Regions from separate parts of the Kitasatospora sp. NPDC054939 genome, predicted to be linked through region 2. Evidence: riboswitches for the same ligand, from Rfam matches in the RefSeq annotation. Region 2 holds a riboswitch; each other region holds the start of a gene.
What was found. Region 2 has a riboswitch for cyclic di-AMP ahead of ACWGB8_RS09380 (NlpC/P60 family protein). Riboswitches for the same ligand answer to the same signal wherever they lie in the genome.
Positions count from the first base shown of each region.

Region 1: another riboswitch for cyclic di-AMP. It lies ahead of ACWGB8_RS27585 (transglycosylase family protein); the one in region 2 lies ahead of ACWGB8_RS09380 (NlpC/P60 family protein).
Region 3: another riboswitch for cyclic di-AMP. It lies ahead of ACWGB8_RS26115 (transglycosylase family protein); the one in region 2 lies ahead of ACWGB8_RS09380 (NlpC/P60 family protein).
Region 4: another riboswitch for cyclic di-AMP. It lies ahead of ACWGB8_RS12365 (M23 family metallopeptidase); the one in region 2 lies ahead of ACWGB8_RS09380 (NlpC/P60 family protein).

Region 1 covers NZ_JBSGXP010000117.1:8,496-13,262, forward strand. Annotated here, with positions in the region: gene eno (phosphopyruvate hydratase) at 1-15, opposite strand, end outside; gene ACWGB8_RS27585 (transglycosylase family protein) at 295-1,320, opposite strand; cyclic di-AMP (ydaO/yuaA leader) riboswitch at 1,326-1,485, opposite strand; gene ACWGB8_RS27590 (cytochrome P450 family protein) at 1,773-3,092, opposite strand; gene ACWGB8_RS27595 (SDR family NAD(P)-dependent oxidoreductase) at 3,272-3,694, shown strand; gene ACWGB8_RS27600 (MazG family protein) at 3,741-4,767, opposite strand, start outside.
Region 2 covers NZ_JBSGXP010000022.1:31,524-36,290, forward strand. Annotated here, with positions in the region: gene ACWGB8_RS09370 (NYN domain-containing protein) at 1-991, shown strand, start outside; gene ACWGB8_RS09375 (NlpC/P60 family protein) at 1,203-2,261, shown strand; cyclic di-AMP (ydaO/yuaA leader) riboswitch at 2,595-2,749, shown strand; gene ACWGB8_RS09380 (NlpC/P60 family protein) at 2,760-3,905, shown strand; gene ACWGB8_RS09385 (NlpC/P60 family protein) at 4,132-4,767, shown strand, end outside.
Region 3 covers NZ_JBSGXP010000104.1:12,673-17,439, forward strand. Annotated here, with positions in the region: gene ACWGB8_RS26105 (hypothetical protein) at 1-14, shown strand, start outside; gene ACWGB8_RS26110 (hypothetical protein) at 94-2,199, opposite strand; cyclic di-AMP (ydaO/yuaA leader) riboswitch at 2,651-2,777, shown strand; gene ACWGB8_RS26115 (transglycosylase family protein) at 2,764-4,077, shown strand; gene ACWGB8_RS26120 (hypothetical protein) at 4,217-4,417, shown strand; gene ACWGB8_RS26125 (LacI family DNA-binding transcriptional regulator) at 4,539-4,767, opposite strand, start outside.
Region 4 covers NZ_JBSGXP010000032.1:35,515-40,281, forward strand. Annotated here, with positions in the region: gene purB (adenylosuccinate lyase) at 1-76, shown strand, start outside; gene ACWGB8_RS12360 (MFS transporter) at 96-1,643, opposite strand; cyclic di-AMP (ydaO/yuaA leader) riboswitch at 1,959-2,112, shown strand; gene ACWGB8_RS12365 (M23 family metallopeptidase) at 2,116-3,144, shown strand; gene ACWGB8_RS12370 (DUF2470 domain-containing protein) at 3,440-4,189, opposite strand; gene ACWGB8_RS12375 (RidA family protein) at 4,358-4,765, opposite strand.

The sequences.
Region 1 (4,767 bases), on a different contig from region 2:
ATCGATGGACGGCACGAGGCATCTCCTATGGCGGAAGCAGGGTCCTGCTGACGGGGTGGTGGGGTCGGCGGGACGATTGCGGAGTCGTTACGACCAGAGCCTAACCGCACGGGCTCCCCGGGCCACGTCCACCTCGCTCCCGTCTCAGGGTGTGGCCCGGCTACCCACCGGTAATTCACCTGCCCGACCCGTGGGATGCACCCAGAAGCGGACGAAGGGGGCCGAACGACCCCCTCCGTCGCCGGGCGGTGCACGGGAGGAGCGGCGGGCCGGCGGACCGGGCCCGGCACGGCGTCAGCCGAGGTTCAGCACCTGGCCCGGGAGGATCAGGTCCGGGTTCTCGCCGACCGTGCCGCGGTTGCCGTCGTACAGCGCGGGCCAGCCGCCCCGGACGTCGTTGGCGGCGGCGATGGCCGACAGGGTGTCACCCGAGCGGACGGTGTAGCCGTGGCCGTCGGCCGCCGGGGCCGCCGGCTGGACCGCGGCGGGAGCGCCCTCGGCCGGGTGCGCGGCCGTGACGGGCGCGCCGTCCTGCGCGGACGCCCCGGTCGCGGTGGCGACGGGGGCACCGGTGGCGGTCGCGGGGGCCTCGGGGGCGGCCTGGGCGGCGGGCTCCTCGGGGGCGGCCTCGGCGGCGGGCGCCTCCTCGGCCTCCTCCGCACCGGCGGCGCTCGACGCCTCGGCCTCCTCCTGGGCGACCTTCGAGGCGGCGAACATCTCGTAGACGCGCGCGTGGCTGGTCCAGTACCAGGCACCGTCGTTCTGGTACCAGTACACCCGCGACTGCTCGTCCCAGCCGGCCTTGCCGGTGAAGACCGGCTGGGCGGGCCGCTCCTGCGCGGGCGCGGCCTGCTGGGACGGCTGCTGGGGCGCCGCGGCGGGCCGCTCGTTCGCGCCGCCCTTCTGGGCCTCGTTGGAGCGCTCGACCTGGGGCGGGGTGTTGTCCTTGACCAGGCCGGCCTTCTTGGAGCAGACCGGCCAGGCGCCGGGCCCCTGCGAGGCGAGCACCTTCTCGGCGACCGAGATCTGCTCCGCCTTGCTGGCCTCGTTGGCCTGCGGCGCGTAGGCGGTGCCCCCGAACGACTTCCAGGTGCTGGAGGCGAACTGCAGGCCGCCGTAGTAGCCGTTCCCCGTGTTGATGGACCAGTTGCCGCCGCTCTCGCACTGGGCGACGGCGTCCCAGGTGCTGACCGGGGCCGCGGAGGCGCCGGTGGCGGAGAGCAGGGGCAGGGCGAGTCCGACGCCCGTGACCCCGGCGACGGCGATGGCCTTCTCGGTCTGGGTGCGGCGACGGTGGCGGCCGGTTCCGACGAAGAGCATGGAGGTGTCCCTCTCCGTACGCCTGCGAGGTGAGCTGTCGGGTTCGGACCGGGAGGTGGCCCGGCCGCGTCGCGCGGAGACTTCCGCGTCTGCGGCTTCACCCCAAGCCGTGGGGACGGCAACAAACCTGGGTCCCCCGCCCCTGCCCATGGGTGCTGGTCGGCTTCCCGGCGGCGCGGCGGGCAGGATTCGGCGTACCGCGCTCGGGGTCCGCAGCTGCGAACTGAACCGGAGAGTAGACAAACCCCGAACCGATCACAAGCTCATATCGTCGGTATCACGCACGAATTACGGAGACCGTTCGATCGCCCACCAACGAGGGCCGTATGTCCGCTTTGATGATGGTTCAGGCGGATCGTTCTCACCCTCGTCCGACACGCCGTCAACGTGTCGCGGCGGCACGGGAACGGCATCGGGAGCATACGGATGGCTCGGCGGGGCCGACCCGGGCCTCACCCTCCCGGACCGGCCCCAGTCTGCTGCTCGGGGGTGAATTCCACGGGGAGTTCACGAAGTCCTCGCATAATCAGACCGCCGCGCCAGCGCAGATTCTCCGGACGCTCCGCCAGCGCGACGTCCGGCAGCCGGGAGAGCAGCGTCGCCAGCGCCGTCCGCCCCTCCAACCGGGCCAGCGGGGCGCCGATGCAGTAGTGGATGCCGTGGCCGAAGCCCAGGTGCGGATTGTCCGCCCGGGCCAGGTCCAGGGTGTTCTCGTCGGAGAACCGGGCCGGATCGCGGTCCGCCGCCGCGAGCACCACCAGCACCGGGTCGCCCACCGGGATGTCCACCCCGCCGATGGACAGCGGCCGGGTCGCGAACCGCCAGGTGGCCAGCTCCACCGGCCCGTCGTAGCGCAGCAGCTCCTCGATCCCGGTCTCCAGCAGCCCGCTCTCCCCGCGCGCCACCGACGCCTGCAGCAGCTCCCGCTGCCCCGGGTTGCGGAACAGCGCGTACATCCCGTTGCCGATCAGGTTGATGGTCGTCTCGAAGCCGGCGAAGAGCAGGATGAACGCCATCGCCGCCGCCTCGTTCTCGGTGAGGTGCTCGCCGTGGTCGCTCGCCCGGATCAGGCCCGAGATCAGGTCGTCCCCGAGGTCCGCCCGCTTGCGGTGGATCAGCTCCAGCAGGTACGAGCGCATCCGCTTGACCGCCCGGCCGACACCCCCGCGCGGACCGCCGCCGTGGCGGATCATCATGCCCGCCCAGTCCCGGAAGTCGTCCTGGTCCTCCGGCGGCACCCCCAGCAGGTCGCAGATCGCGTAGATCGGCAGCGGGAACGCGAACTCGTGGATCAGGTCCGCACTGCCCCGGGCCGCGAACCCGTCGATCAGCCGGTCGGTCAGCTGCTGCACCCGCGGCTCGAACTGCGCCACCCGGCGCGGCGTGAACGCCTTCGACACCAGCCGGCGCAGCCGGGTGTGGTCCGGCGGGTCGATGTTCAGCAGGTGCGTCATCAGCTCGGCCTGCCGCTCGCCCGGGATGCCGACCCGCCCGCTGCGGTGCGCCTGCTCGCTGTGGTGCGCCGGGTTCTTCGACAGCCGCCCGTCGGCCAGCGCCTGCCGGGCATCCGCGTACCGGGTCACCAGCCAGGCGTCGACCCCGCTGGGCAGCGTGGTGCGGTGCACCGGCGCGTGCTCGCGCAGCCACGCGTACGCCGGGTACGGGTCGGCGGCGAACTCCCATGTGAAGAGCGGCGGGCGGTCCGGGTGGTCGGGGTGGCCCGGGTGATCGGGCAGGCGGTGCGGGGTCGGGGGCACGGGCTGATCGGGCATGGCCCGACGGTATCCGGTGGACGGGACGCACGAGCGCGGAGTGACCCCGGGGTACGGCAGGCGTGAGCCTGGTCACCTGAGGGGTAATCCCTGTTGCGGAGGGTCAGGACCTGCCTACGATCCTCCGCAACATCGTCGTGGGCGCCGGTGCGGAGCCGCCCACAGGGAGGAGCCCACCCATGCGGGTAACCGGGGCAGTCGTGGTCATCGCGGTACTGGAGGGCGGGTCGGGCGCCGACCTCGCCCGCCGCTTCACCGCCGCGGGCGCCGTCGGTGTGCTCATCGCCGACCAGAAGCCCGGCATCGCCGAGGACCTCGCCGCCGAACTCGACCGGCCGGGCTGTCCCGTCGTCGGCGTCTGCGGCGACATCCACCGCCCCAGCGACGTCGCCGCCCTCGTCGACACCACCGAGAAGCACCTCGGCCCGATCGACCTGTTCTGCGTGGCCGGGCCCGGCGGCGAGCGCATCGTCTCGCTCGCCGACCTCCCCGCCCACCTCGACCTGGACCGCCTCGCCGAACTGCTCGCCCTGATCGGCGAGGCCATCGGCGAGGTCGTACCGCGCCGGCGCCGCGTCATCGAGGTGACGGCGGCCGTCTGAGGCCCCCGAACGGCTGCAGCCCGACCGGGCGGCTGCAGCCCGACCGCTACGGCTCCAGGCCCTCCGCCGCGCGCACCGCGTCCCGGTAACCGCGCGCCGCCGAGCGCAGCGCCGCGTCCACGTCCACCCCGGCGTCGTGCGCCCGCTGCGCCACCGCCAGCAGCAGCCGGCCCGCCGACTCCGCGGTCAGCTCCGCCGGCAGCTCGTACGGCTCGTCCGCCACGCCCGTGAAGCCCGCGCGCCGCACCCGCGAGACCAGCTTCGCCGCGTACGCCAGCGACGGCAGCCCCGCCGGGACGCCGTCCAGCACCGACTCGCGCTCCGACTTCTCGGCCGCCTTCAGCTCCTCCCAGTTCGCCTCCACCTCGGCCGCGCCCCGCGCCTCGGTGTCGCCGAACACGTGCGGGTGCCGGTAGACCAGCTTGTCGACGATGTCCCCCGCGACGTCGTCGATCGAGAACGGGTCCTCCGGGTGCTCCTCGGCGATCCGGGAGTGGAAGAACACCTGGAGCAGGACGTCGCCCAGCTCCTCGCGCAGCGTGCCGCGGTCCCCGTCCTCGATCGCCTCGACCAGCTCGAAGGCCTCCTCCACCAGGTACTTCACCAGGCTGGCATGGGTCTGCTCGGCGTCCCACGGACAACCCCCCGGCGAGCGCAGCCGGTCCATCACCGACGCCAGGTCCAGCAGCCGCGCCCCCGGCAGGTCGTACGAACCCGGCAGCACCTCCAGCTCCGGGACCGCCCCCGTCTGCTCCACCGCCAGCCGCGCCAGCGCCACCGTCAGCCCGGGATCGCCGTCCGCGCCGCCCAGCCAGACCGTCGTGCCGGAGGCGGGCGGGGCCGTCTCGGCCGTCTCCGAGGGTGCGAAGGGCGCGGAGGGCGCGGAGGGTGCAGAGGGCGCGGACGTGCCGGTCAGCAGCCGGGCCAGGGCCGGCGCCGAGGACTCCGGCACCACCTCCACCACGACCCCCGCCTGCCGCACCGCCGCCAGCTGCGGATGCTCCGCGTCCCCCACCAGCACCCGGTCGGCCCCGCGCAACGCCTCCCAGGCCGGCCAGGACAGCAGCCCGGGC
Region 2 (4,767 bases):
GGCGGGCTGGAGCCGGCTGGTCGCGGAGGCCGGCGAGGAGGCCGAGCGGGCCGGCGCGGAGGGCGCCGCGGCGGAGGCCGCACGGCTGGTGGAGAAGCTGCAGGCGGAGCTCTCCGAGCTGCGGGCGGCGGCCCGGACGGACCTGGAGCGCCAGCGGGCCGAGGCCGAGGGCGTGCGCAAGGAGGCGGACTCGCTGCGCAAGAAGGTCCGCTCGCTGGAGAGCGACACCCGCCGGGCGCAGGCCGAGACGCGCCGGCTGGCCGCCGAGCTGGAGGCGCTGCGGGCGCAGTCGGCCGCCGAGCGCAGCGCCGCCGAGAGCGAGTCCCGCCGGCTGAAGCACCGGGTATCGGAGCTGGAGGGCGCGGCCGAGCAGGGCCGGCGCTCGGCCCGCGAGGGGCGCAGCGTGGAGGACATGCGGCTGCGGCTGCTGCTGGACACCGTGCTGCAGTCGGCGCAGGGGCTGCAGCGGGAGCTGGCGCTGCCGGTCGCGCAGATCCGGCCGGCGGACCTGGTGGAGGCGGTGGTGCCCGGTTCGGCCTCGCCGCACGACGTGGCCCGGCGTGCCCTGGCGGAGGACGATCCGGCGCTGCTGGACCAGTTGCTGGCGCTCCCGCAGGTCCATCTGGTGGTGGACGGCTACAACGTGACGAAGACCGGCTACCCGACCCTGCCCCTGGAGCAGCAGCGGCTGCGGCTGCTGGGCGGTCTGGCGATGCTGGCGCAGCGCACGCAGGCGGAGGTCACCTGTGTGTTCGACGGCCAGGACCTCGACGTGCCGGTGATCATGGCGCCGCCGCGCGGGGTGCGGGTGCGCTTCTCCCGGACCGGCGAGACGGCGGACGAGCTGATCAGGCGGCTGGTGCGGGCCGAGCCGCAGGGCCGTCCGGTGGTGGTGGTCTCGGCGGACCGGGAGGTTGCGGAGGGCGTGCGGAAGGCGGGCGCGCGCCCCGTGGCGTCGGTCCTGCTGCTGAACCGGCTGGCCCGGCCCTAGTACGGTGCCTCGGGGCACTACCCTTTGGTGACGCGCGGTCAGCCGTCGGCTTGCCGTGCTGTGTGGATCCCGTGAAGCCGGGACGGGGGCCGGAAGTTCGTACTCCGCAGGGAGTGGCGCAATCCTGTGATCTTCACTAGGGTCTGGCGTCAAACCTATTTTCCGGATTCTCACTCGTACGGGTGAGTCCAAAGGAAGAAGGAGCCCCTCCTTGGCCTCCCACCGCCGTCCCAAGCAGCCGAGCCGCGCGCGGGTCTCCGTGCTCACTGCCGCCGCTGCGACCGCGGTCGCCCTCTCCGCGCAGGTCAGCGCGCACGCCGCCCCGCCGAAGCCGTCCAAGGAGGACGTCAAGACGCAGGTCGACCAGCTTCACGAAGAGGCGGAGCAGGCCACCGAGAAGTTCAACGCCGCCCAGGAGCGGGCCGAGCAGCTGCGCAAGCAGGCCACCCAGCTGCAGGACCAGGTCGCCCGCGGCCAGGAGCAGATGACGCAGCTGCAGGCCGGCCTGGCCGAGGTGGCGGGCGAGCAGTACCGCTCCGGCGGCATCGACCCGTCCGTCCAGCTGATGCTGGCCTCCGACCCGTCCGGCTACCTGGACAAGGCCTCCAGCGTCCAGCAGGCCTCCACCAGCCAGGCCGAGGCGCTCAAGGGCCTGCTCGACCAGCAGCGCCGGCTGGACCAGCAGAAGACCGAGGCCGCGGCCGTCCTGGCCTCGCTGGACAGCACCACCAAGGACCTCAACCAGTCCAAGGCGGATGTCAACCGCAAGCTCAAGGAGGCGCAGGACCTCCTCAACTCGCTCAGCGCCGCCGACCGCGCCGCGCTGCAGCAGGCCAAGCAGGCCGCCGACCGCGCCTCGCGCGACGCCGCCCGCGCCGACCTGAGCGCCCCGCTGCCGGAGGCCGCCGGCTACGCGGGCGTCGCCGTCGGCAAGGCGATGAGCAAGCAGGGCTCGCCGTACCAGTGGGGGGCCACCGGATCGAGCACGTTCGACTGCTCGGGCCTGATGGTCTGGGCGTACAAGCAGGCGAACGTCTCGCTGCCGCGCACCTCGCAGGCGCAGGGCAACGTCGGCACCCGGGTGCCCTCGCTCGCCGAGGCCCAGCCGGGCGACCTCATCATCTACCGCTCCGACCGCAGCCACGTGGCGATGTACATCGGCAACGGCCTGGCCGTCCACGCGCCGCGCACCGGTGACGTCGTCAAGGTCATGAAGGCCGACGGCCGGTCGGACGGCATGAGCGTCAACACCATCCGCCGCGTCGTCTGACGGACCGGCAGTACCCCCGGGACACGCCCGGACCGGCCCGCCCGGTCCTGTGATCCGCGCCACCCCTCCGGGAGGGGTGGCGCGGTTGTTTGCGGTGTCCGGTCGGGAAACGGTCAGCCCTGTGCGGTCGGCCGATCACACGTGGTCATATTCACAAATGAACTCAGCTGACATTCCATCTTTTTTCTGACAACGATTTGAACGGATCACGGATTCATTACTAGGGTCGTGCCTTGAACCACCGCACAGTCGATCACCCAGCCCGGGTGGCGGCGGTGGTTACCGCCGAGTTCGCGAGGCAGCTGGGACAGTCCGACTGTCCGACAGGGGACCCCTCCGGGGGGGCTGCACAGCGGAGCCGGGGAACCATGTTCCTCCGGGGTGAATCGGCGCCAGGTCGGCCCGTGGAAGGGCCGGTGAGGCGTCGTAGGGCATGCTTCCGGCCCGAACCCGTCAGCTCACCCGGTAGGCGGACGTAGGAAGAAGGAGTCCGCCTTCGTGGCGTCCCATCGTCGTCCCAAGCCTGCCGGCCGCGCCCGCGTCTCGATCCTGACCGCCGCCGCCGCCGCGGCCGTCGCCCTCTCCTCGCAGTCCGGCGCGCACGCCGACCCGATGCCGAGCAAGGACCAGGTCAAGGAGCAGGTCGACCAGCTCCACGAGCAGGCCGAGGTCGCCACCGAGAAGTACAACGGATCCGTCGCCAAGCAGCAGGAGCTGCAGAAGCAGGTCGGCGAGATCCAGGACAAGGTGGCCCGTCAGCAGGCCCAGGTGACCGACCTGCAGGGCGGCCTGGCCGAGATCGCCGCCGAGCAGTACCGCAACGGCGGCATATCGCCGACCGTCGAGCTGATGCTCTCGACCAACCCGGACAGCTTCCTGACCCAGGCCGGCACCCTCAACCAGGCCGGCAGCACCCAGTCCGGCGCGCTGAAGGAGCTCAAGGAGCAGCAGCGCAAGCTCGACCAGGACCGCTCCGAGGCGCAGACCAAGCTCAACGAGCTGGAGTCCACCACCCAGCAGCTGAAGGCCTCCAAGGAGGAGGTCCAGGCCAAGCTGGCGAAGGCCCAGGAACTGCTCAACACGCTGACCGAGCAGGAGCGCGAGCAGCTGCGCCTGGCCGAGGAGAAGGCCGCGCTGGAGGCGAAGCAGAAGGCCGAGCAGGCCAAGCTGGACGCCGCCAAGGCCGCGGCCGGTGCCGCCGACCGCGCCTCGCGCGACGCCGCCCGCCCGGCGGCCGGCTCCACCGCCGCCACCTCGCCGGTGGCCAAGCCGCCGGCCCCGGCCGCGAACAGCTCGCGCGCCGCGGCGGCCATCGCCGCCGCCGAGAGCAAGCTGGGCGCCCCGTACGTCTACGGCGCCACCGGTCCGTCCTCGTTCGACTGCTCCGGCCTCACCGGGTGGGCGTACGCCCAGGCGGGTGTGTCGCTGCCGCGCACCTCGCAGCAGCAGGCCGGCGCCGGCACCAACGTGGGCACCAACCTCGCCAACGCCCAGCCCGGCGACCTGATCATCTACCGCGCCGACCGCAGCCACGTCGCGCTGTACGTGGGCGGCGGCCAGGTCATCCACGCGCCGAAGCCCGGCGCCAACGTGCGCTACGAGACCGCCAGCATGCTGCCGATCTCGGCCATCGTGCGGGTCTGATCCCGCGTCGCTCCTCCCGCAGGCCCGGCCTCCCCTCCCGGAGGCCGGGCCTGCGGCTTTGCCGTCGACCGGCCGCATGTCCGATTCAGGGTCAAATATTCGATCCCGCGGGGGTTTGGACTCACTCGTCCCGAATCGCTAACGTCTGCCACCGGACTCCGCTTCCCCGACCGCCCGATCCCGGTGCGGCGGCGGGTCCGGGCCGCAGGATCGGAGCCGCCGCCGCATGTCCGTGCACCGCCGACACCCGCTGCCAGGAGCGCATGCGCTCGCCCGTGCGCTGGTCCTGACCGCGGCGGCGACGACCGCGCTGGGGGTGGCGACGGGCGGCACCGCCCAGGCCGTCCCCGGGGTCCCGGACGGGCCGACCGCCCGCAAGGACGTCAAGGCCCAGGTCGAGCAGCTCTACGACGAGGCCGAGCAGGCCTCGGAGCGGTACAACGCCGCCCAGGAGAACCAGCAGCGGCTCCAGGCCGAGGCCGGCGCCCTCCAGGACCAGCTCGCCCTCGCCCAGGAACGGCTGAACGAACTGCGCGGCGACCTCGCCACCCTGGCCGGCGCCGAGTACCGCGCCGGCGGGCCGGCCAGGACCGTCCAGCTGATGCTCGCCACCGATCCCGAGGGCTACCTCGCCCGCGCCCGCAGCCTCGACGTCTCCGCCGAGCAGCAGAACGGGACCCTGCGGGAGATGGTGGGCCGTCAGCGCAGGCTCGACCAGCGCCGCGCAGAGGCCGGCGCCAAGCTCGCCGAACTCGACGACGTCCGCCGCTCCCTCGCCGAGACCAAGGACCAGATCCAGCAGCGCCTGACCAAGGCGCAGCGGCTGCTCAACAGCCTCGGCGCCGCCGAACGGGCCCGGCTC
Region 3 (4,767 bases), on a different contig from region 2:
CGGCCGAGCAGTAACCCTCCCGCAGCACGCCCGAAGGGCCCGGTACCGTGCGGTACCGGGCCCTTCGGCGTCCCCCGCGGCGCGGCCCGCGGCTCAGCGCCGGGCGGTCGGCGCGGCGGCGTCCCGCAGCCGCAGCGAGGGGAGCTGCACCGCGCGGGGGGCCTGCGCGAGCGCGGGCAGCGCGTCGCTGCCGGCGTTCCACTGCGGCTGCGCCGAGCCGCCCCGGCCCGCCGGGAGCACCTGCACCGCCTCGGCGGACCCGGCCCGGCGCAGCACGATGTTCTTCGGGTCCCCGGCCTCCGGGTCGAGCCACAGCTCGTTTCCGCCGAACTCGCAGTCCAGGACGGCGACGTCGTCCGGCCGGCCGTCAGCGCCGGCCCGGAACGCGAAGCCGGCCCGGCGGTGCCCGGTGATCCGGCAGCGGCTGAAGGTGACGGTCTGCCCGGCGAGTTCGTGCCGGGCGGTGGAGACCCCGAAGTCGGCGCGGCCGGCGCCGTCGATCAGCAGGCCGTCGAAGACCGTGCCCCGGTCCCGGCCGAGCGCGTGCAGGGCCACTCCCCCGCCGGCGTTGCCGTACAGCACGCTCGCGGTGTAGTCGAAGTCGTTGAGGTAGGCGCCGTGCTCGATGCCCCAGCCGCCGTTGTGGAAGGCCGCGAACTCGGTGACCGTGTGGTGGTGGCGGGCGTTCAGCCAGACGAAGATGCCGTTCTGCAGGTTGTTGTGGGCCACGCAGCGGCGGAACTCCCAGACGCCCTCGCTGGTCTCCGGCCAGTGGAAGCCGGAGGCGCCGGTGGCGCCCTGGACGCCGACCGCCACGCAGTCCAGCGCCTTGCCGCCGGTGCCCGCGCCGAGGCTGAAGCCGCTCAGCCGGTAGGCCCGCGGGTTGGGTTCGAGCACGGTGCGGGAGGCCACGCAGGAGTCGTACACGATGTCGTCGGACGGGCGCTGCGGGGTGCGGGTGTCGAGCGGCCCGTCCCACCAGTAGGCGTCCTCCCAGGTGTCGTGGCTGATGCAGCTGCGGAAGGTGATGCCGTGGCTGGCGTGCGGGACGAAGGCGTGGTTGCCGGCGTCCCGGACGACCACCCCCTCGACGACGGTGCCCCGGCTGCCGTCGGCGAGCATGTGGAAGTGCAGGCCGTACCGGCCGAGCACCGGGGCGGTGACCGGGGCGGCGCCGTCGGGGCCCTTCCAGGTCTCCTTCGTGTCGGTGCGCGGGCCGACCCAGCGCAGCGCGGCGTGCCGGACGTCGGCGCGGCGGGAGCTGGTGAGGTGGACGTGGGTGCGGCCCTTCGCGGTGCCCTCGACCCGGACGCTGCGGGTCAGGTTGAGGACCTCGGCGCCGGCGTTCACGCCGCCGCCCGCGGCGACCTTCGGGTGGGCGTACCGCAGCGGTGCGGCGAGGGTGACGGTGGCTCCGCTGACGGACTTCACGGTGACGAGGTCGTAGGCGGTGCTGAAGCCCTCGTCGGCGGGCGGGCCGGTCGGGGTGACGGCGAGTTCGTCGCCGGGCAGCCAACCGGTGGGCGGGGCGGCGAGCCTGAGGGCGGTTTCGCCGGGCCGCAGGCCGTCCGCGGCACGCACCCAGGCGGTCTTGGCGGCGCCGTCGAGGCGGAGGTAGCCGGTGCCGGTGACCCAGAGGCCGGTGTCGGTCCCGGCGACCTCCATACCGTCCCCGCGGAAGCGGCGTTCGTCGACCTCCGGGAAGCGGAGGGTGTGCACGGCGGCGCCGTCGGGGGCGAGGGCCAGGGTGCCGCGGACCTCGACGTTGCCGACCGAGGCGAGGGTGAGGCTGCGGTCGGCTGCGAAGACCAGCGAGCCGGTGGGTTCGACGAGCAGCGAGCCGACGGCGGCGTCGGCGTCGAGCAGCACCCGGTCGGTGATCCGGACGGCGGTCCGCGGGCCCGGGACGCTGCCGCCCCAGCCGGCCGGGTCGGACCAGCGGCGGCCGCCCTGGTCGACGGTGGGCCCGGGGGCGGGCGGCTCCGGGGTGCCCGGTCCGGCCGCGGTGGTCGGGGGTCCGCCGTGGGTGTGTGCGGCGGCCGGTGCGCCGGGCGGGCCGGACGGCGGCGGGGTGCCGGGGGCGCTGCCGGTGCGGAGCGCGGCGACCGGCTGGGCGCCCGGGCCGCTCAGCGAGCGCCGCAGCAGTTCGCCGCCGCTGACGGCGGTGAGCACCGTTCCGGCGGCGAGCCAGCGGAGCATCGTCCGGCGGGGTACCGGAGTTGGCGGACCTTCGCCCGGTGTGTCCGCTCTGCGGTGTTTTGCCCGGCGGTGCGCTCCGCGGCCCCTCGGTGCCGGCGGCGGCGCGGGCCGCGGGTCCGGGTCCCCGGGGCGCCGGTCCTCGTCCATGGCCATCGTTGCGTAGCCCTCCCCCCAGACGGCTGCGTCGGTCCTGACGCTCTGAAGCATAGGCAGATCGGTCCAGCCGTACGGGCGTTGCCGGAAATCGGTCATTTCTGATCATGGTGGACACCGCCGCCGGACCGTGCAGGCACACCGTGACGAGAGTCACACATGTTTGCGGTTTGAGAGCGGGTCTGCTTAACGTGCTCCCCGTTCGTGGCCACACGGACCCAGTTCACCCGCAACGCCGAGTCCTGCCGTCGGGTGCGCTGGCAGCGCAGAAACGCACCACGGCAGGAGCGGGGGACCCACAGGTAAGTCGCCCCGGACCTCCCTCGCGGACGGTCCAGGGCTAGGGGTGAAGCCGCGTCCACAGCGCGGCCGGGCAACTCCAGCCCGAATCCGACAGCTCACCTCGCAGGCGTGGGAGAGGACCGCGTCTTCATGCTGCCCACCAACGGCACCAGCCTGCCCAAGCGCGCCCGCCGCCTGATCGCCGCCGTCGGCGTCGCGGGCGTCGGCCTGTCGATCCCCTGCCTCACCGCCGGCACCGCCTCGGCCGCCACCGTCGCCACCTGGGACAAGGTCGCCCAGTGCGAGAGCGGCGGCAACTGGGCCATCAACACCGGCAACGGCTTCTACGGGGGCCTGCAGTTCACCTCCAGCACCTGGGCCGCCTTCGGCGGCACCGCCTTCGCCCCGCGCGCCGACCTGGCCACCAAGGACCAGCAGATCGCGACCGCCGAGAAGGTGCTCGCCGTCCAGGGCCCCGGCGCCTGGCCCGTCTGCTCGGTCAAGGCCGGCCTGACCAAGGGCGGCACCCCGGCCGCCGTCGACACCTCCACCGCCGCCAAGCCGGCCGCGCAGGCCCCGGCCCCGGCCGCCAAGCCCGCCACCCCCGCGCCCGCCAAGCCGTCCACCGCCGCCAAGCCGTCCACCGCGGCCAAGCCCGCCGCCGAGTCGGCCGCCAAGCCCGCCAAGGGCTCCGGTGACGCCGCCAAGGGCGACTGGCAGCAGTACCGCCAGCAGGACGGCCGGGGCGAGCGCGGCGAGTACACCGTCATCGCCGGCGACTGGCTCTCCGCCATCGCCGACAAGCACGACGTCCAGGGCGGCTGGGAGCGGCTGTACGAGCTCAACCGCGACGTCCTGACCGACGGTCCGAACGTCATCTACCCGGGCCAGCACCTGGCCCTGGGCGAGCGCGACCGGGACGGCGACTCGGAGCGGAAGTTCGACTGGTTCAACCGCTCCGGCGACAAGGCCGGCCAGGGCTCCGCCGGCGCGGCCGCGCAGACCCAGGCCCCGGCCGCCGCCAAGCCGTCCACCGCGGCCAAGCCCGCGGCGCAGACCCAGGCCCCGGCCCAGGCCGCCACCGGCGCCAAGGCCGCAGCCGTCTCCTTCGCCCAGTCCAAGGTCGGCCAGGCGTACGTCTACGGGGGCACTGGCAACGGCGGTTGGGACTGCTCCGGCCTGACCCAGGCCGCGCTGCGCGCCGCCGGCATCTCGGTGCCGCGCGTCGCCGCCGACCAGGCCGCCGCCAGCACCCGCGTCTCGCTGGACAGCCTGCAGCCGGGCGACCTGCTGTTCTGGTCCAACAACGGTGCCAACTCGGGCGTCTACCACGTCGCCCTGTACATCGGCGACGGCAAGTACGTCGAGGCCGCCAACCCGCGGGCGGGCGTCCGCGTGGCGACCGTCGCGGGCTTCGCCCCGGACTTCGCGGGCCGCGTCTGATCCGCGTCCGATCCCGGACCCGGGCCCCCGGGGAGCGTCCTGCCGCGCTCCCCGGGGGCTCCGGCGTGCCCGGACGACCGTGGTCACATCCCTTCCGGGCAGGGCATGCTGCTGCTCTGCACCCGAGAAGGAGTCACCCATGGCACAGGTCACCGTCACGCTCGACGCCAATCTCGCCATCGACGCGATGATGCTCGCCGGCACCAGGAGCCCGCAGGACGCCGTCGAGCTGATCGTCCGCGACTACCTCGCCCGGGGCCGGCGCACCGAGACCCGCACCGGCGACGCCTCCGACGGCCACCGGGCCGCCCAGGACCGTCCGCTCACCCAGGAGGGCTGAGGCCCCGCAACCGCCGGCACGGGCCCGGCGCAGGCCCCCTGCGGGCCCGCCCTCGACGTCCGGTCCCGGACATGCCGCAGGGCCCCCGGGGAAGCATCCCCGGGGGCCCTGCGGCCGTGCGTCACCTGGTCCGGCCGCCGGTGGACCCGCGCATCACCAGCTCCGGCTGGAACATGAACTCCCCGCGCTGGGCGGCGTTCCCGCCGACCTCCTCCAGCAGCGCGTCGACGGCCGCGGTGGCCATCGCCTCGACCGGCTGGCGGACCGTGGTCAGCGGCGGCTCGGTGAAGGCGATCAGCGGCGAGTCGTCGAAGCCGACCACCGAGACGTCCTGCGGCACCGAAAGGCCG
Region 4 (4,767 bases), on a different contig from region 2:
GGTCGTCCGCCGGGTCGAGGCCGTCGCCGCGGCCTACCCGGAGGCCGCCAAGTACGCGCCGGGCGACATTCTCTGACGCTCCGTCGGAGCTGCTGTCAGCTCTTCGAGGGCCCCGCTGCCGGACCGGTGGCGGGGCCCTCGGGCGTCGGGGCCCGCAGGTGGCCGGGGTCCAGCGGCGGAGCGCCCGTACTGCAGGACCACTGGCAGTCGGGCTCGGCCACCGGGCGCTGCGGGTCGTCGGGCGCCAGCACGTTGCCCCGGACGGTGGCGGCGGCCAGCAGCCCGCCGGCGACCAGGAGTCCGGCACAGATCAGCATCGCGGTGCCGAAGGCCGCGTCCACCGCGGCGGGCACCTGGTAGGCGTCGCCGCTGAGCCCGGCGAGCGCGGGCAGGGCCGCCACCGCGAGCAGTCCGGCCGCCCGGGCGGCGGCGTTGTTGACGCCGCTGGCGATCCCCGCCCGGCGCACCTCGACCGCCGCCAGCACGGTCGCGGTGAGCGGTGCGACCAGCAGCACCATCCCGCAGCCGAGCACGGTGACGGCCGGCAGCACGTCCGCCCAGTACGAGGCGTCCGGTCCGATCCGCAGCATCAGCAGCACCCCGGCGGCGCAGATCAGCGGGCCGAGGGTGAGCGGCAGCCGGGGGCCGATCAGCTTGCCGAGTTCGCCGGCCCGCGCGGAGAACGCCAGCATCAGCACGGTCGTCGGCACCAGGGCGAGCCCGGCGGTGAGCGGGGAGAAGCCGGAGACCGTCTGCAGCTGCACCATGAGCAGGAAGAAGATCCCGCTGAACGCCGCGTACACGCAGAGGGTGACCAGGTTCACCGCGGTGAACAGCCGGGAGGCGAAGAGCTCCGGCGGCAGCATCGGTTCGGCGCGGCGCCGTTCGACCAGGACGAACACCGTGCCGAACAGCAGGCCGGCCGCCCCGGTGAGCCAGACCACGGGGGTCAGGCCCTCGCCGGCTGCGGTCAGCGCATAGGTGACGGAGCCCAGGGCGAGCGCCGCCAGGACCGCACCGGCCACGTCGAAGCGGCCGACGGCCCGTTCGTCCCGGCTCTCCGGGACGTGCCGGGCGGCCACCGCGATCACCAGCACCGCCAGCGGGACGTTCAGCAGGAAGATCCACCGCCAACCGGGCCCCTCCACCAGCCAGCCGCCGAGGAAGGGGCCGACCGCCGCCGACACCCCGCCGAGGCCGGACCAGAGCCCGACCGCCCGGGAGCGGTCGTCGGGGTGGAAGGCGGCCTGGAGGATCGCCAGCGAACCCGGGGTGAGCAGTGCCCCGCCGATGCCCTGGAGGGCGCGGGCGGCGATCAGCACCTCGACGGTGGGGGCGGCGGCGCAGGCCGCCGAGGCGGCGGCGAACCAGGCGACGCCGAGCAGGAAGATCCGCCGCCGGCCGTAGCGGTCCCCGAGCGCCCCGCCGAGCAGGATCAGCCCGGCGAGGGTCAGCAGGTAGGAGTTGAGGGTCCATTGGAGGGCGGCCATCGAGGCGCCGAGGTCGGCGCCGATCCGGGGCAGCGCGACGTTCACCACCGTGCCGTCGAGCATCGCCATGCTGGAGCCGAGCACGGTCGCCAGCAGGACCCAACGGCCCTGCGCGGTGCTCAGGCGCAGGGTGCCTGCCTCGTCATTCGCCACGGCCCGATCGTGCTCCCCGGGGGCCTACGTGACAAGGGTCACCGGTGGTGTGTCGGGGGATGGCCCTGCGTGTGTGATCGCATGCGCACGGATGAGGAAATGGGCGCTGCGGAATCGCCCAACTGCACGGCGTAATCGGATTGTGTACATACTGTGCAGCCGATCATTCGGAGCGTCACGGCATTTCCCGATCTTGCGCCGGAATTCGGAGATCGACATTGCTTCGGTTCGGCGGATGGGTTTTAGTTCAGCGACCGCCCGGCCATCCCGGGTGGATCCACCGGGTAGAACGCCTAGTCCTGCCGCTGCCCGGAGGTTCGAACTGAGCTCTGTACGGCAGGAGCGGGGGACCCACAGGTAAGTCGCCGGACCGTCATTTCGGTTCGGCTAGGGGTGAAGCCGCGCTTGCGGCCGGGCAACTCCAGCCCGAACCCGACAGCTCACCTCGCAGGCGTCGGAGAGGAAATCTTCCATGCCCGCACAGGCTCGTCGTATCGCCCTGCCCCGCGCCGCCCGCATCGGTATCGCCACCGCCGTCACCGGCGCCGCGTTCGCCCTCCCGCTGGTGACCGCCATCAGCGCCTCGGCCCACACCGCTCCGGCCGCGAAGACCCAGCCCGCGCAGACCTCCACCTGGACCGGCGCCACCAGCGTCGACGCCGTCGCCCCCGCCGAGAAGCCGGCCGAGGCCGCCAAGCCGGCCGTCGCCGAGAGCTACAAGGTCGTCAGCGGTGACACCCTCTCGAAGATCGCCTCCGCCAAGGACGTCCAGGGCGGCTGGCAGGCGCTGTACGAGCAGAACCGCTCGGTCGTCGGTGCCAACCCGAACCTGATCTTCCCCGGCCAGCAGCTGTCGCTGGGTGCCAAGGCCGCCGCCGAGGCCCCGAAGCCGGCCGCCCCGGCCGCAAAGCCGCAGGCCTCGCAGGACTCCGCGAAGCCGGCCGCCAAGCCCGCCGCCAAGCCGGCCGAGGCCCCCAAGACCGCTGCCCCGAAGCCGGTCCAGGCCGCCAAGCCCGCCGCTCCGGCCGCCAAGCCCGCCGCCGCGCCGGCCACCCAGGCCCCGAAGCCCGCCGCCCCGGCCCCGGCCGCCGCCGCGTCCGGCTACGTCGCCCCGGTCAGCGCCAAGCAGGGCACCGCGTACGGTGTCGCCGGCTCCATGTGGTCCTCCGGCCACCACACCGGCGTGGACTTCGCGGTCCCGACCGGCACCAGCCTGAAGGCCGTGGCCGCCGGTACCGTCGTCAAGGCGGGCCCGGGCGGTGCGTACGGCAACGAGGTCGTCATCAAGCTGGCCGACGGCAAGTACGCCCAGTACGCCCACCTGTCCTCGATCAGCGTCTCGGCCGGCCAGGCCGTGACCGCCGGTCAGCAGGTCGGCCTCTCCGGTGCCACCGGCAACGTGACCGGCCCGCACCTGCACTTCGAGATCCGCACCACCGCCAACTACGGCTCGGACGTCGACCCGATCGCCTACCTGCGCGCCCACGGCGTCAGCATCTGAGGCGACCCGGTCGCACCGTCCGCGTCGAACGGACCACCGCTGGGTGCGGGGCGAACGACCGCCCGGGATGGTCATGTCGGGTGACCGCCCGACCGGGTGATCGCCGCGCCGAGTGGCGTTGAGAAGCCGGGCCGGCTCCGCGAGGGACTTCCTCCCTCTCGCGGGGCCGGCCCGGCTCTTCGTGTTGCGGCTCTTCGTACCGCGGCTCGCGTGTTCGGTGGTGCGTGGTCCGTGTCGCATGCCCCGTGCCCCGTGCCCCGTGTTCCGCTCGCAGGAGTGTGCCGGAGTCGGCGGGTCAGGGCCGGTGGGCGGGCACCGCGCTCCGGGCGGCGGTCAGCAGCTGGTACACCCGGTGGCCGAACTCGTCGGCGTCGTCGGCGGGTTCGGGGAAGACCAGGCGGATGTCGCGGTGGCCGTGCGGGTGGTCCAGGCGCAGCACCAGGCCGTAGCGGTCCAGGGCGAGCGGGCGGACCTCCGGCCGGTCGGCGAGCAGGTTCGGGTCGATCAGCCGGGTGAGCATCGCGAGGGCGTCCGGGTGATCGTCGGCGAGGTGGGTGAGCAGCCCGGCCTCGTAGCGGGCGAGCGGGTCGGGCTCGGCGAGGGCCAGGTCGGCGCCGAGCATCGCGGTGGTGCCGTACGGGGTGGAGATCACCGCGTGGGCGACGTCCAGCGCGAGGTGGACGCCCAGGCCGTCGTCGGAGAGGTGGGCGGGGTGCAGCCGGCCGGCCAGGGTGAGCCGGGCGCGCACACGGTCGCGGACGGCGACCGGGGCGATGTCGGTGATGTCCAGGACGACGGCGAGCCCGGCGGGTTCGCGGGCGGCGAGGAGGGTGAGGGGGGCGTCGAGCGGGGCCGAGAGGCGGAGCCGGGAGCCGTGGACGGAGACCGGGGTGTCCAGTTCGTGGTGTTCGCCGCAGGCCCGGACCACCACGGAGGCGGTGGCGGTGAGCAGGCTGCAGACGCGCTCGGCGGCGGTGGGCTCGGGGACCTCGGCCGTCGCGGACGCGTCGGACACCTCGGTCACCTTGTCGGCGAACGGGCTCATGGCTGACCTCCGGTTAGTTAGGTGAGGCTAACCTAAGCCGATTGTGGGTTCACGGCAAGCCCTGCCGGGCGCGGCGCGGCGGGCCCGCGCCGTCGGGCGGAGCCGTCCGGAACGGCGGAGGGGCCCGGACCTCGTGCGGTCCGGACCCCTCGTCGTCAGCCGTGCCGATCAGCCGATGACCGCCTGCGCGTCGATCTCCACCAGCATGGGCTCCTGCGGGAGTTCGACGAAGATCGTGGTGCGGCAGGGCTTCACCCCGCCCGGCGCGATGTTCTCCTCGATGAACTCGGCGTAGACCTCGTTCATCAGCGGGAAGTCCGAGCGCTTGGTGAGGTACACGCGGAACATCACCACGTCCTCGACCGTGGCGCCGCCCGCCTCGACGATCGCCTTGACGTTCTCCAGGGTGCGGCGGGTCTGCGCCTTCACGTCGCCGGGGTACAGGTACTCGCCGGTCGCCGGGTCCTGCGGGCCCTGGCCGGAGACCTGCAGGATCGGGCCCTTGCGGACGCCCTGGGAGAACATCCAGGCGGGGGCGGGGGCGCCGTCGGTGCGGATCTCGGTCTTGTCGCTCATCT